Regions from separate parts of the Virgibacillus sp. Bac332 genome, predicted to be linked through region 1. Evidence: predicted binding sites of a transcription regulator. Region 1 holds the regulator's gene; the other holds the start of a gene.
The links. The regulator Rex, encoded in region 1, represses fermentation and respiration genes when NADH is low (regulators of the CRP and FNR family bind a similar motif). The targets are predictions, from matches to a motif close to TTGTGAAATATTTCACAA.
Positions count from the first base shown of each region.

Region 2: a site for Rex is predicted at 2,634-2,651, ahead of D9782_RS15915 (TIGR04053 family radical SAM/SPASM domain-containing protein). Genes of this name have one in related genera too.

Region 1 is NZ_CP033046.1:1,847,551-1,855,901, forward strand. Features, by position in the region: gene D9782_RS08905 (FtsW/RodA/SpoVE family cell cycle protein) at 1-425, shown strand, start outside; gene abc-f (ribosomal protection-like ABC-F family protein) at 729-2,654, opposite strand; gene moaC (cyclic pyranopterin monophosphate synthase MoaC) at 2,788-3,297, shown strand; gene D9782_RS08920 (redox-sensing transcriptional repressor Rex) at 3,278-3,928, shown strand; gene D9782_RS08925 (hypothetical protein) at 4,623-4,814, shown strand; gene D9782_RS08930 (hypothetical protein) at 5,546-6,526, shown strand; gene D9782_RS08935 (YdiK family protein) at 6,568-6,768, opposite strand; gene D9782_RS08940 (CPBP family intramembrane glutamic endopeptidase) at 6,810-7,517, opposite strand; gene groES (co-chaperone GroES) at 8,239-8,351, shown strand, end outside.
Region 2 is NZ_CP033046.1:3,324,087-3,332,437, forward strand. Features, by position in the region: gene D9782_RS15910 (nitrate reductase subunit alpha) at 1-921, opposite strand, end outside; gene D9782_RS15915 (TIGR04053 family radical SAM/SPASM domain-containing protein) at 1,441-2,577, opposite strand; gene D9782_RS15920 (Crp/Fnr family transcriptional regulator) at 3,141-3,836, shown strand; gene D9782_RS15925 (hypothetical protein) at 4,423-4,980, opposite strand; gene D9782_RS15930 (SCO family protein) at 4,984-5,613, opposite strand; gene D9782_RS15935 (cbb3-type cytochrome c oxidase subunit I) at 5,905-7,575, opposite strand; gene D9782_RS15940 (cytochrome c oxidase subunit II) at 7,591-8,058, opposite strand; gene D9782_RS23000 (hypothetical protein) at 8,074-8,226, opposite strand.

The sequences.
Region 1 (8,351 bases):
AGGCTTTTATGGCACTTGGTTCAGGGCAATTATTTGGAAAAGGGCTTGGGACACCTCAGGTTAATTTCCCAGAAGCACAAACCGATTTTATCTTTTCCATCATTGGAGAGAGCTTTGGTTTTGTCGGCAGTGCGCTTGTCATTTTTCTATATTTTATGTTGCTATATAAGTTAGTTACGATTGGGCTCGCTATTTATAAGCATTCGCCGTTTGCTGCATATATTTGTTTTGGCTACCTGAGTATGCTGTTAGTCCACGTGTTTCAAAATGTTGGGATGGCAATAGGAATTATGCCGGTTACAGGAATTCCGTTATTGTTGATAAGTTATGGAGGCAGTTCCGTATTATCCACAATGCTTGGCTTTGGCGTGATTTATCGAATAGCTGTGGAAAACTCGATTCAAAATGATTATCTATTCAAATAAATATGGTCATCTAAAAAAGCTACATGATATAAAATTGCGATCATGTAGCTTTTTATTTACAAGCAGATGTGGCATATCATCATCGAAATCTAGGATATGGGACGCTTTATGTAGACTCGAGCAATTTATCCATCTAAGGTTGACTATTCTTTCTATTTCATACTTCGGTAAACCACCTAATCATTGTATTCAAAAAATGATAAAAAACCCGAGCTATTTTTCGAAATATAACTTCGTATATTCGGAATATAGCTCGGATTTGTTTCATCTAGATTACTATGTTGGGGCGCTCTTTTAAATCGATTATTCCTCTTGTAGCTCGGCCCACTCTTCCATTAATCGTTCGATATGCTGTTTTCGATTTTGCGTCTCTTGAGTTAATTCAAGTGCCTTTTCATGATCTTGGAAAATTTCTGGCTGTGTCATTTTATCTTCTATCTGATTGATTTCTAACTCTAGTTTTTCAATTTCTTCCTCGAGTTCAGCAATTCGTCGTTGCTTCTTGCGTCTTTCACTTTTTAATTGCTTTTCTTCCTTGTAGCTCCGCTTTTTTTCAGTTGTTGACTTTTGTTTAACTACTTCAGCTTGCTGTAATCTTTGTATTTCTGCCTCTTCTGCTTTTTTCTCTAGATAATAATCATAATCCCCTAAATAAAGCATCGTATTGGATCTTTGCATTTCGATCACTTGATCAGCAATTTTGTTAATAAAATAGCGATCATGAGAAACAAAAAGTATCGTACCTGGATAATCGATTAAAGCAGCTTCAAGTACTTCCTTACTATCGATATCAAGATGGTTTGTCGGTTCATCGAGTATAAGCAGATTGGCTTTTTGCATCATCAATTTAGATAATGCCAGTCTTGCTTTTTCTCCCCCACTTAATGCATTCACTGGCTTTAAGACATCGTCTCCTGAAAATAAGAAGTTACCAAGAACGGTGCGTATATCTTTTTCATTTATCGTCGGATAATCATCCCAGAGTTCCATCAATACCGTTTTTGAAGAGTTTAAATTTGCCTGCTCTTGATCATAATAACCAATTTGAACATTTGTTCCGAGCTGAATGTTACCTTTTGCAGCCTTCAGTTTACCTAATATAACTTTTAATAACGTAGTTTTACCAACTCCATTAGGTCCTACTAAAGCAACACTTTCACCACGATTTAGGTGCAGATCTACATGGTGAAATAAGTCATTATCTTCACCATCATAACGAAAGGACAGATCATTGATTTTTAAGACATCATTTCCACTTCTTTTGTCGATATGAAATGAAAAGGAAGCAGAAGATTCTTCTCCTAAAGGTCGATCAAGCTTGTCCATTTTTTCTAACTGCTTCCGCCTACTTTGGGCACGCTTGGTTGTAGACGCACGTACAATATTTCGTTGAATAAAATCCTCCATTTTTTTAATTTCAGATTGTTGTTTTTCATATTCTTTTAGGTCTTTTTCAAAATCCAAAGCTTTTTGTTCTAAAAATTTACTATACGTACCATGATATTTTTTCGTTTTATGTCTGGAAATCTCATAAACGATGGATACGGTCTTATCTAGAAAATAACGATCGTGGGAGACGATGATGATAGCTCCAGGATAGCTTATTAGATAGTTTTCTAACCAATTTAATGTATCAATATCCAAGTGGTTTGTTGGTTCATCTAAAATAAGTAACTGTGGCTTCTTTAATAACAGTTTTCCTAGTGCCAATCTAGTTTTTTGACCACCACTTAGTGTTTCAATTGGTGTTTGGTAGTCAAAATGATGAAAATCTAGGCCAGTTAAAACAGCTTTTATATCTGCTTCATAGGTATATCCGCCATTCCTTTGAAAGACCTGTTGTAGTTTATCGTATTGATCCAATAATTTTTCATAGCTGTCAGTTGAATGGTTAGTCGTTTGTTCCATTTGCTTTTCAAGGAGACGTAGCTCTTCTTCCTGTTTTCTTAATTCCGTAAATACAGCGAGCATTTCATCCCAAATGGTTTGATTTGATTCAAGTGACATATGTTGTGATAAGTAACCGATTGTTAAATCCTTAGGCTGGAAAAGCTCACCATCATCATAGCTGAGTTCACCAGCCATTATTTTTAATAGTGTAGACTTTCCAGCTCCATTTCTACCTACAATAGCAATACGATCATTGTCTTTTACTTCCATTTTTATATTCGATAGAATCTCATCAGCACCAAATGCCTTAGAAAGTCCATTCATTTGCATAAGTATCATAGCTTTTCACCTCATCCATACTAGTGTATCTTAATTACATGAACGCAAGCAATATAATTGTGAAAACGATCACGACTTATTTCCATTTTTCTGCTAGAATAGAGATGGAGTTCAAAGCAATGGAGTTGGGCAAATGTCAGATTTTACACACTTTAATCAACAGGGTAGGGCGCATATGGTGGATATTAGTGATAAGCAAGAAACGAATCGTATGGCAATCGCTAGATCCAGTATCCTTATGAACAAACAAGTTTATGAGGCGATTATTGGAAATGCTATAAAAAAAGGGGATGTACTTGCAGTTGCACAAGTTGCAGGTATTATGGCAGCAAAGAAGACACCAGACTTTATTCCAATGTGTCATCCGTTACCATTAACGGGCGTTAATATTTCGTTTCAGTGGGATACGTCACATGATACATATGAATTAATTGTTGATGCCACTGTGAAAACGAAAGGAATTACAGGTGTTGAGATGGAAGCTCTTACTGCTGTGTCTGCTGCTACATTGACAGTATATGATATGTGCAAAGCGATTGATAAAGGGATGACCATCGGCCAGACATTTTTAATCGAAAAACAAGGTGGTAAATCTGGAGATTATTATCGTAAGGAAAGAAGGAATGACCATGGATCAAAATAAAATACCTCAAGCAACTGCTAAACGCTTGCCATTGTATTATCGATTTTTAAATAATTTGAATCACCAGGGCAAAAAAAGGGTGTCCTCCAAGGAATTAAGTGATGCGGTAAAAGTCGATTCTGCTACCATTCGCAGAGATTTTTCTTATTTTGGTGCATTGGGTAAAAAGGGATATGGCTATAATGTCGAATACCTATTGGGATTTTTTCGTAAGACGCTCGATCAGGATGAAACAACGGATGTTGCACTAATTGGCGTAGGTAATCTAGGTACTGCCTTTTTACATTATAATTTTATGAAAAATAATAATATATTAATAAAGATGGCGTTCGATAGTGATCCCGATAAGGTTGGAACTACGATTGGTGATGTACCTGTATATAATATTGCAGATTTAGAAGACAAGATAGCTGGTGTAAAGGTGGCAATCTTAACAATCCCTGCTAGTGAAGCGGATGGAATCACCGATCGACTCGTGGAGCAAGGGATTACGGGGATTTTAAATTTCACTCCAGCGAGGATTACGGTTCCAGAACATATTCGTGTTCATCATATTGATTTAGCGGTTGAGCTACAAGCACTTGTTTACTTCTTAAAACATTATCCTTTAGAAACGAATCGTCTAGAATAAGCGAAGCCTCTTGATGGTAATTAAAGCTACTGAGAAGCGTTTTTGATATGCTCTCCTTTATCTCGCTAATAACTCAGTAAGATCTTAATTCAAGCAATAATACGGATTAAGCGGGGGATCGACTGCCAGTAAATGTCCGATTGGTTTTACGAATAATCCGTGGGGATAAACAAATCCCCCACGGATTGAAGTTTTACTTTGTGTAGACAGATTAAACATTGATTCTGTATTACTTAAGGAGCGTTTTAATAGTGAAATAGCAGTATTTGATGAAGCGTCGTTTTCCATGGGCAACGCTTCAATGTATATTTTCTTTCTTGATTGGAAAAGCAAAAGTAAGTAGTTTTTTGCTCTTAAGGAAAAATGAAATCAGAAACAAGCTGGGAAACCTAGATAGGGTTTCTTTTTTTGTAAGTTAAGAAAGTATAAAATCAGTGCAATGACTGCGTTAAGCCAAGTAGTTATTTTGAAATGTTTGTGTATATTGGCAATGCTCCGACTAATTACTTCGCTTTCCGCGGGCACGGCCTCAACTAACTTTGCAAAGAAGACCACGTTGCAAAGTGGATTTTCGGCTCGCGCTAATCCCGCAGGAGTCTACGTAATTAGTCTCCGCTATGAGAATGTGCAACAATTCTTGTCATAAGTAATAGGTTGACTTTTTTTACAATGGGTAAAGTGAAAATCGTTATCCGTGAGTATAAAAGCAGCTGTGTTACTTCATGCTAGCGTTGTAGAGCCTGATAATAGCGAAGGCCGGCCACTTCAACTCCTGTGGGAAATGTTTGACCTGAAGATCCACTTTTTTGAGCGGGTTTTGCTAAAAAAGTTAGCTGAAGGACAAACCCCACGGAAAGGGAAGTGGGCAGCCGGAGTGATTCCATAATAGCTACTAGAGGAAGCGTAAATCTGAGCATGTAGTGATAAGGACTGAGCGAATTTTGCTCAGTTTTTCTTATAGTTATAAAATTAGCCCATGTAGATATAAGCGTGTTGGGTCGGCGTCTAGTTACAGCGCCCAGAAACGAGGCGACTTCACGAATCGCCCTATGCTAAGTCAACATTGGCTCGCAAGCTCACCATGATTGCTTGCTCCAGTCGTACATTTCTATTTGAACCCACTCATGAGGACAACAATGTCTACTGGTCATTAATTATAATTGTTTTATCCTACCATATAACTAGCAGCAATACCCCACTTCAAGCAATAAAGAGAAACCAATATGGATAAGTCGGGGATCGATTGGCAGTAAATGTCCGATTGATTCAAAGACCTTTAGGTCATACTCTTGTGGTACCGTGGGGAACAAAATTCTCAGTAGATAGAAGTTTCACATGATCTGTAAGGTATTATTTTTTCTTTTTTACGGTGATTTTTAGAGTAATACCCAGAAACTAAACAGGTGTTATGACATATAAATTGCATTATTTTTCCAATTTATTGTATTTTTTTGCGTCTAATTTAGGAATATATTGGTAATACATTAATTTTATAGAACCTTTAGCCTGTATTTTCAGAATATTTTTTGGGTATAAAGACGTCTGTCTTTATACATATGCATGAGCTATGCTAAGTAGGGATTCTTACTTATTACATAAATCAGGAGGTAAAATTGTATGTTGAAGAAGGTGAAATCACTACTATTTATTTTTATATTTAGCCTTATATTCATAGTCGGATGTGGTGCTAAGGACAGTAGTGATAGTGAAAAAGTTGCCAAAGCTAGTGAAGAACCAAAAGCAGAAGCTACTATTCCAGAAGATGATACCTTAAAGGCAGTTCTAGAAGAAAATATTCAAACAATGATGGATAAGGATTTACAAGGCCATATGAAAACCATTCATCCTGAGTCCCCTGGTTATGATACAACAAAGGAGCTAATAAATAGCCTACAAGCATATACATTAGATATTACATTAACGGATGTACATGTAGAAGAAAAGTCAGCAGCTGAAGCAAGGTTAGCTTATACGCAGACGAATATGAAAGTGGAAGGCCCTGATTACCAAAACAATCAAACAACAGGTGTTCATATATTGAAGCCGGATAATGGGGAATGGAAAATCTATAGCAGTGAAATCGGCGAAACGGTTAATTTGGACGAGAATGGAGAAGTAATTGAGGCTGGGGAAGCAGAGCCTGTGATGGAAGGTAACTATGTAGAAGAAATTAGAAGTTTAGAGATGCCATTTAGTGAAGATAAATGGGAGCTTGGAAACTATGCAGAGGAATCAGGGGAGGCTATTGTTGAATTTTTAGTTTCTGGAGAAACCTTTGAGAATTATACTGAATTACTGACGCTTCATTATTATGAAGATGGAAAAGATTTGATCGGAGTTAAAAACTTCATTACAAACATGGAAGGTAACTTGAGTGATATGATTGATGGAGAGCTTCAATTTGAGCAAATGGATGTAACAAACGAAGAAGGGTTCTATGAATTTGCTATTACTAATGACTCACTGCAATATGATCAAGAGGAACTTGCCCGCGTGTTTGTGAAGGATTCCGATATGTTTGTTATCCGCTATACAACGATGGAACAAAAAATAAAACAAAAAGAAGCTTGGTTGGAGAAGTTAAAGGCGGTTAAATAAAAGCACCCATGAAAAAAGAAGGAAAGCAGCATAATACACTGCTATTCCTTCTTTTTATGTTTAAGGCGAAAATGTAAGGACATTAAACGAATACTAACGCCTATTTCAAGTGTAGCAAATATTGCTAATATAATTGTGGTCACATTCCAGATGGTATCATCTGCACTCAGAATGGCAATGTACGTAAAGAATACTCCCATAATAAAATAAATAATCGCCATGGTCTTCGGTGAAATCTTCATTTATAAAGCCTCCATAATAAATCCTTACTCAACATTTCGTATTAATGTAGCATGAAAATGGTTTGTAGTTCTTCTAACTGTCTTTCTAATTCCTCTGGGTCAATGTTATATTGTATAAGTACGACTAATGAGTTCATAGCCATATGAACAATAATTGGTACAATAATACGCTTTGTCTTTACATAAAGATACGCAAACACTAAGCCCATCGAACCGTATACAAGTATATGCTCAGGCTCACCATGAATAACCGCGAAAATGAGCGCGGATAAAAGTGCTGCAATGAAGAAGTTTGTCCGTAAATACAGTCGTCCGAAAATAATTTTACGGAAGATGATTTCTTCCAGGATTGGAGCGGCAAACATAGGAATTATCATAAACAGTGGTGACATACGAGTCACATCCATAATTGCCTGTGTGTTTTCCGAATCTTGTCCAATACCTAACAGCTTCACTTCAATTGATCCGGCGATTCCCTGTGCGAAATATGCCATGAATACACCGAGAATAGACCAAAGAATCACATTTCCAGTAGAAGCAGCATCTCGTTGATTTACTCCTTGTTTCATGTCTGGTTTCATTAATTGTAAGACAATAATTACTCCTGCTATAAAGCTAATCAGCGACCAGTAAACAAACGCGTCTATCTGATTAATCGGTAACAATGCATATAGAAGTGGGATAAAAATAACTCCTGAGAATTGTACAAGTACATATGTTATGATGACCCACCAATATCGTTTTGGCAAAATACAACGACTCCTTTATCTCTAAGTTATTAAGAATGTATCCATTTTTGTTTCTTCCAATTAGTTTATGTTTGCTGAAATAAATCTATTAACGATAAAATACATATACGTGATTTTTTAGACATCATGTAAAAGTGACGTATCAGCAACATAAAAAGGTGTGTTAAGGTGATTCTATGTAAGCTATAGAACCGTATTTATTTATACTTCTCTTATTTTATCATAAAATGAAAAGCTACTTACAATAGAATGAATCATTGGCTTGGTATGACAAATTCATTATCTGTATGTTAATAAGGAAATAAAGTTGGTCTTTTTCGCCATAAGCATTAAAAGTGGGGGGCGACTGCCAGTAAATCCGCTTGGCTCAAATGCTTTAGGTCATACCCTTGTGGTACTAACAAAGCGTGGAGGATAATCAAAACTCCCACGAATTGAAGTTTCACTTTATTGTGTTCAAGGTAAAACATTATCAATGATAATACTTTTCTGTGCAGGCAGTAGACTCATTGAAGTAATTCTTTATGTTATAACAAAGGTTTTGGATATGTTGTGAAGGTAAAGACATACGAATTGATTCGAGTAAGAAAATTTTATAAAAAAATCTATTCTTCATACTTGCATTTTTAACAGGAATTATTTATCATATTAATTGGAATTAGCACTCGGTGATATAGAGTGCTAATAAATAAAATGACATGGAATTAAGGAGGCTTTCTTCATGATTAAACCACTAGGAGAACGCGTTGTTATCGAGCTTGTTGAACAAGAAGAGAAAACTGCAAGCGGTATCGTACTTCCAGACTCTGCAAAAGAAAAACCACAAGAAGGAAA
Region 2 (8,351 bases), 1.5 Mb from region 1:
GCCATCTGTTCCTTGTCTAATGGAAAGCCAGTCATCTGCAAATTTGGTTGATTCTGCATAATCTGGACTAACTGAAACAACTTTTGTCCCTTTATAGCGAGCTTCAACTAAAAAGTGAGCATCTGGTGTACGTGTCATCGGAACATTGGAACCCCATGTCATAATATAACTGGAATTAAACCAATCAGAACTTTCTGGCACATCGGTTTGATCCCCCCAAATTTGCGGAGATGCTGGTGGTAAGTCTGCATACCAATCATAGAAGCTGAGCATTTGTCCGCCAAGCAAATGCATAAAACGACTACCGGCTGCATAGCTTAGCATTGACATTGCTGGGATTGGTGAAAATCCAACATTACGGTCAGGACCATATTTGACGATTGTATAAAGTGTTGAAGCCGCTATAAGCTTAGTTACTTCTTCCCAATCAGCTCTAACTAATCCTCCCTTCCCCCTAGCCTGTTTATAAGACTTTGCTTTTTCCTTATCTTCCACAATACTTTTCCATGCTTCTAATGGAGTGTCATTTGTAGCTAAAGCTTCTCTCCATAAAAGCAATAATTTCTTCCTGACATATGGATATTTCACGCGCAATGGGCTGTAAATATACCAAGAAAAGCTTGCTCCTCTTGGGCATCCGCGTGGCTCAAAATCTGGCATATCTGGTCCTGTCGATGGATAGTCTAAGGCCTGGCCTTCCCATGTAACGATCCCATCTTTTACGTAAATATTCCAACTACATGATCCCGTACAGTTCACACCATGTGTGGAACGAATTATCTTGTCATGCTGCCATCTTTTTCGATATACATTTTCCCAATCACGGTTCCCTTCTTGTAATTGGCTATGATTATTTGAATAAGTCTCTTTTGGTTTTATATAATTTATTCGTTGCCAAAGTGGAGATGGTTTTTTTTTCATTATTGTCCCTCCAAATAAGTTACTTTGTGAAGCCTATAACTTATTAAAACATTCAAATCTCTACTATAGTGTGAAGTATGTCACACTTTGACAGATGTCAAAATATGGTCATAAACTTATTAATATTTAAATCATCTTTTCATAATGTAATGCAAATTTAGTACAGTAACGTGTTGTGTATTGTTTGGTCAATAGTCTTGCTCTTGAGTGCCTTTTTGTGAATTCTTCCTCTCCGTACAGTTCCTATCCCCTGATTTCTGCATTTTATTCATAGAACAAAAGTGTAAGCGCCCGAATAGAAACGAACGACTGGAGCGAGTCAACGGAGATAAAGAAATCACGGTGAGCTTCGAGCCGATGATGACTTAACATGGGGCGATTCGTGAAGGCGCCTCGTTTCTGGGCGCTAGAGCTGGACAAAGCTCAACACGCCCATCTTTATTCACATGGGCTAATTTTATAATTCCCTTCATTTCCTAGACTACAAAAAAGCTAAGCATCCATCTGCTCAGCTTCTATCTATTTTTCTATAATATTCTTTCCTTTCTTACGCATTGCTCTTGGGATATATACACAATAAGGTTCACTTTCCATATAATCACCTGTTACATTGTATGCTCTGGATCTGGAACCACCACATACATGGCGAAATTCGCAGATTCCACATTTTCCTTTATATTTATCAGGGTTCCTTAAATTTTTAAACACCTCTGATTCTCTATAAATTTCTGATATTGGAGTGTGTCGTACATTACCTGCTCGAATAGGTAATAGACCACTTGGGTATACATCCCCAGTGTGAGAAATGAACACAAACCCATTTCCATCATTTACCCCTTTTGGAGCTCTCCCTAATCCATCAATTTGCCCTGTTTTTCCTGCGATGATAGCATCTTCGTAAAAGATATGTTCTTTATCACTCATACCTCTTTGTTCACGCATTTTCTGCTGTATAACCACACGCCGATAGTGCTGGCCAGCTGTTGTTTTAATATCAAAAGGAACACGCTTTGAGAGTTTGTATAACCATCTAAATACCTTCTCATGTTCAGCAGGTGAAATCATATCTGACTCTTTCCCTCGCCCAGTAGGAACAAGGAAAAACACACTCCACATTACACAATTCAAATTTTCTACTAGCTCTGCCATTTCATCCAAATGCTCATAATTATATTTAGAAATAACCGTATTAATTTGTAAAGGCATATCCAGTTCATGTAAATCGTTAATAGCGTTTATTGTTAAATCAAAGGATCCTTCCGTACCTCGGAAATGGTCATGAACTTCTTTACAATGGCCATCGATACTAAAGGCCCATCTAGCAAGTCCAATATCTTTCGCCTTTTTCATTGCTTCTTTGGTTACATTTGGTGTTGCAGATGGTGTCATGGATAAACGGACACCTTTTTTAATCGCATATTCTGCAATATCAAAAACATCTAGACGTTCCAATGGATCTCCGCCAGTGAATACAAGCATAGGATTGTCCATTTCATAGATATTATCTATTAATTTCTTTCCTTCCTCAAAATTCAATTCTAATGGGTGTCTATGATACTGTGCTTCTGCACGACAGTGTAAACAATGTAACTGACAAGCACGTGTTAGCTCCCATATTACGATAAACGGATTTTCATTATAATCTCTATTAAACATTACTGCCCCACCCTTCTTAAGTCTAGGAAAATTGTAATACAATAAAACTAAACAATTAGTGATATTTATCACATAACTAAATTATGACGTAATACGAATATTTCCAACTAGAAAATAAGAAAAGAATTGGGACAAAACTTAAGTATTTTTCTAAAAAAAAGATAATAAGAAAGTTATAATGTGAAACTTCAATCAGCGGGGCTTTGGTTTATCGGTGGCTCTCCCTATTAGTGTGGAACTACCCATATTATATTTTTAGCTAAGGAACGATATGAAAGAGTTCCATCTAAATACTCCGTGACAAACTTTACAAAACATCCCCAGAAATTAGATTATTTACTCTACTTTCGAGAGGCAGTACCATGGATTGGGTGATAGTTTGGCTTTTGCTTTAACAATCATATGTTTATCACAGCTCTTACCTTTGTAATCTATTTTTTCTCAATAGTTATCCTCCAAAGTCTCCACTACAATCTGATAAGTATGATATTCTTCACATCTTATTATAAATTGTACGTGATAATATTATGAGATGGAGCACTATATTTGAAAGGATGATAATTATGTATCCAGCATCAGTTAAAAAATTATTACAACGTTTCCCCCTTTTCAAAAGTTTAACAGACTATGAAATTGATCCGATTATAAATATTGCAAAAAATCGAACCTACCGATCGGGAGTCCATATCTTTATGCAAGATGACCTTCTCACTAATGTGTATTTTATACACCAAGGTAAAATAAAAATTTATCGAACTGATATTCAAGGAAAAGAACAAATTATCAATATTCTAAGTGAAGGTGAAATGTTTCCTCACCAAGGTTTTTTTCGTAATGATAACTACCCTGCACATGCTGAAGTAATGGAAGAAGCAGTATTATTTTACATCCCCATCCATTTATTTGAGGATTTTTTAATCAACAATCCAGAGGTAAGTATCAAGATTTTCCGTGTGCTTGGAGATAAGATAGTGGATTTACAGAATCGCTTAGAAGAAAAAATCCTACGTAATACTTACGAACAAATTATTCTTCTATTAATTCGCCTTGGAAAAAAACATGGAATGGAGCATATCAATGAAACAATGACATTGACCACCCGTTTTACGAATAGAGATTTAGCCAATATGATTGGTTCAAGTCGTGAAACAGTTAGCAGAACGATCACCCAATTAAAGAAGAAACAATTAATTCTAATAGATAGTGATGGAAATATGATACTAGATACCAATAGGTTGAAGGAAGAATTATTTCAATAAAAGGTGCATCTCAAGAGAGGTGTTCCTTTTCTAATGGACATGATTTTAATATATAGAGAGCGATCTTTTTGCTTCAATCAGTGGGGGTTTTGTTTTATCCCCCCACTGATTGTTCATACCACAAGGGTATGACCTGAAGACCTTTGAACCAATCAGACATTACTGGCAGTAACGCCCCACTTCGGGAAAAAAGTGAACCTCAGTATTGATAAGTGGAGTTAACTGTCAGTTATATATGGGATCAAACACACACGAATAGAGTATCGTCTAGGTTGTTTTAGTCGCTTTCTAACCATTGCTCATCTAACTTCAATTTTTCCTTAAAAGAGATTACTTACTTAGCAGCAGTGTAAAGAGTAGTTTAGAGTTAGAAAATTAAATTTCTTTTGTAACTGACCACTTTATTACGTCTTGATTCCATCCAAAAGTTTACCATTAATGTCAAAAATAGCATGTTCTGCATCAGTTATAGAAAAGCCTTGTTTTTCGAATAAAGCATTTAGTGAGTCCAGTCTATTCTTAAAGTTGAAAATCCTATTTGACCGATTTTCTTCTATTCTTTGTCTCCAAAAAGACATTATTTCGTTTAGTAATCTTCTGTATCATCAATAAATAGCGATTGGATAAAATAAATTATAATACATAATCCGGTTATTAAAAATGTCCAGCCTAATGCTCTTTGCTCAGTTACTAAATAGTTATTGCACAGCTGTGTAGGGGAAGCAATATAAATCCAAGCCATAATTCCTGATAATACACTAAAGAAGATATACACACTATTCTTTTCAAATTTCATAAGTTTTTGCCAGCTATCTCTTAGTGGTACTCCTGCAAGAAATGGTAAGCTTATAAATTTAAAAATCTCTACTAATGGTAAAGTAAGGGCCTCATCCATAGCACGTGGGAGCATCCAGTAACTCATAATTATCAAAAAAAGTACTATTCCAGGTATACCATTTTGATTCCAAGCTTCAAAAAATCCGGGAAATTTTTTCTTGAGGTATGGTGTAAACATCATTCCAATAATAACCAACAAAGGCATTTGCATATGCATATGAACTACCATTATAGATTCGAATAAAGTAATAACTGGTGGGAGCATCATGAAAATATACAATCCTAATCCATAGATTGCTTGTTTCATCCATTATCTCCCCTCATTTGTTTTCAATATACTTGTTATTTTTTCAACTGCTAAATCAATTTGTTGATAATCCATAACTTCTACTAGCTTGCCTTGGGGATTCACTAAATAAAAAGCAGAGTTATGAGTGAAATTGCCCATATTGTCTGGTATCACAACGACTCCAAAAGAAGTTAATAACTTTTGTAATTCTTGGTTATCAGGGATTCTTGCCATTCTCCAAGTGTTACCATCACTATTAAAATATTGGCGATATTTTTCAAGTATAGCAGGGGTATCTCTCTCCGGATCAAAACTAATACTTAAGAAAACAATATCCTCTCCGATATATTTTTCTGGTATTCGATTATAAACCTGAGCAAGATTCATTTCTAATTTAGGACAAACATCTGTACATGCAGTATAAATAAAAGTTATCATTACATATTTATCTTCAAACTCGGAGAATGCATATAGTCTTTCCTTACTATCTTCTAAGGTAACTTCAGGAAATCTCGGCATCTCTTCCACCAGCTTCATCGTTCTAGCCGTTTCAGCCGTATATGCTCGAAAGCCATCCGTTCCAATTAAGAATAAGATAAAACCAAACGTGATAACTATTACTAGTGATAATATATTACTATTTCGGTTCATTTGATCACGTCCTATTTGCAAATTTTAATAATCAAAAAGACTATGAAATTAGTATTAATCAACGAAAAAAACAAACAATTAGAAATGATGATTCGTTCAACTAACTCGCTTCGGAAATATACTTTACTTTGCTCAGGCAGCGATATATCGTACGACAAAAGCGCTCTTCTTTTTCAAGGAGTCTATGTATATTTCCGGAGACAGAGTAGTTAGTTGTTCATCATTCGAATTAACCGTTTCAGTTACACCCCATCTCTTTTTCTCAAGCGACATATAATTATGTTTAATTTTCTACCAAGTTCTAAATGGAGGAGAGCCTGGAACATTTAATATATCTGTAAGTGGCATAACATATCCCATGGCTACTATTAGAATAAGTAGTATAATGATCGTTCCCCATCTTTCCGTCCATTTTGGAGTTGATAGTACGTCTGCTTCTGGTTCTCCAATTGGAAATTCTGTGTTTCCTTTTGGCGCAAAGAACATAAGATTAACTACGATATAAACCATAAGTACAACCCCAACAATTAAGAAGGTTCCTCCAACTGCAAGGAAAATTAAGTAAGGATCCCAGCTTAAGGCTGTAGCGTTATCTCCATAAGTTGTATAAGAAGTTCTTCGAGGCGATCCTAAAAGACCAACTAAATGCATTGCTCCTGACATAAATGTCATACCAATAGTCCAGATAATGGTTTGAATGATACCTAGTTTGTTTATTTTTGGTGTTAATTTTCTCTTTGATAGATATGGAATTAACCAATATGTAATACCGAAGAAGGTTAATGCTACCGTAACACCAAGAGTTAAATGGAAGTGTCCAACTATCCAAAGTGAATTATGAACTACTTGATTTAGTTGATTATTTGTTTGTGCAATACCACCAGCACCGGCAGGGATAAATGCAACCATTGCAATAAATGGTGCAAGGAAACGCACATCTCCCCACGGTAATTTTTTGAACCAGTCTAATAGACCCTTAGCACCTTTTCTTCTACCTGCACGTTCAAACACAGCAAACATAGCAAATGCAGTCATCATAGATGGGAACCCAATGGATAAACTCATAAATACATGGATGAATTTCCAGCCTTCTGTAATACCAGGGTCAACAATTTGATGATGGAATCCTCCAGGAATATTGAGTATAACTAATAAAATAACTACTAAACGTGTGATAGCATCACTAAATAGTTTTCCACCAATAATCTTTGGTACAGCGACATACCATGCAGAAATCGCAGTTAAATACCAAATATTAACTAGAGTATGGCCGAAACTCCAAAATAATGTACGACTAAGCATAACATTGATGGTTTCCGTCCACCCTAGTGACCATGGAATTAACATTAACACTTCTATGGTAACACCGATACTTCCCAAGACTAATAAAACGAATACACCAGTTGCAAAGAATGATAACAAAGGAATATGCTGTCCTTTATGATTTCTTCTCCAATTTGCTACATTGATAAACACGCCAAATGCTGCTATCCAAATTCCCACAACAAGAAAAACTAGGCCAATGTAAAATAGAGGAGTTGCTTGCATTGGTGGGTAGAAAGTATACATAACTGATGCATTACCCATGGCAACAGTAGTTGCAACAAACACAACACCAATTACCAATAATCCAAATGCTGTCCAACCAAATTTTCTAACCTTTGGAAGTAATCCTCCCATTGTATGGGAAATTCCAGCATAGAAATACCCAATTACAAAAGTGGTGGTAAATACAAGAACTAATAAGATTCCATGCGTTGTTAGTGTTTGATAATAGTCAAACCATGTTGGCAATTCCATTAGACCTGCACGGTTTAATCCTTGAAAAAGACCTAAAAATCCACCTATTAATAACGCAATAAATGAAACAGTAAAATAGGTTAATGATAATCGTGCATCTTTAGGATTAACTCCTAGAGCCTGTTGCATCTTTCCAAATGGTTTTTCTTTAACTAACTCCATTTATTTCTCCTCCCTTTATTTAACGGTGATAGTTGTCGACATCATTTGGTGACCGACACCGCAGTACTCATTACATAAAACGAGATATTCACCTGGTTTGTCAAAGGTTTGTGAAATTTTTTGTATGTGTCCAGGAGTTACCATAGCATTAATATTGGTACCAGCCACTTGAAAGCCATGTACTACATCTCTAGAAGTCATTGTAAAATGAACGGTTGACCCTACTGGGACTTCAATTTCATTTGGTGTAAAACTAAAGGCTTGTAATATCATAACTACCTCATATTCGTTTTCGCCAATCTCAAATATCCCAGGATTATCAAATGGTGTAGTTTGATCTACTTTTTGAGGATCAATGGTTTCCATTCCACTTGGCGGTGCCATTCCTTGAGCAAATGCCTGATATCCTGTTATCACCATAGAAAGAGCAATAATTCCAATTCCAATAATTAACCAAATTTCTTCAGCACGATGTAATTTCATACAAATACCCCCCTATTAAATTCTCACCATATACAAAACCCATAATAGTAGAATAAAAGCTATAATGGTTCCTCCAACAAATACAATTGAGGAAAATAATGTCCCTTTTAGAGAATACTTTTTATTATCCTTTTCTTTTGCAATAACATTTTTATTATTCGTTTCCATTACTTACCCCTCCCTTATGTTTTTTCTTACTTACATTCTAAATTTTGCACTACTTAACATAAGTGAACTACATCACACTTCAAATGTGATTTAAAGCAAAGCTTATAGATTACGTGACAATAGTT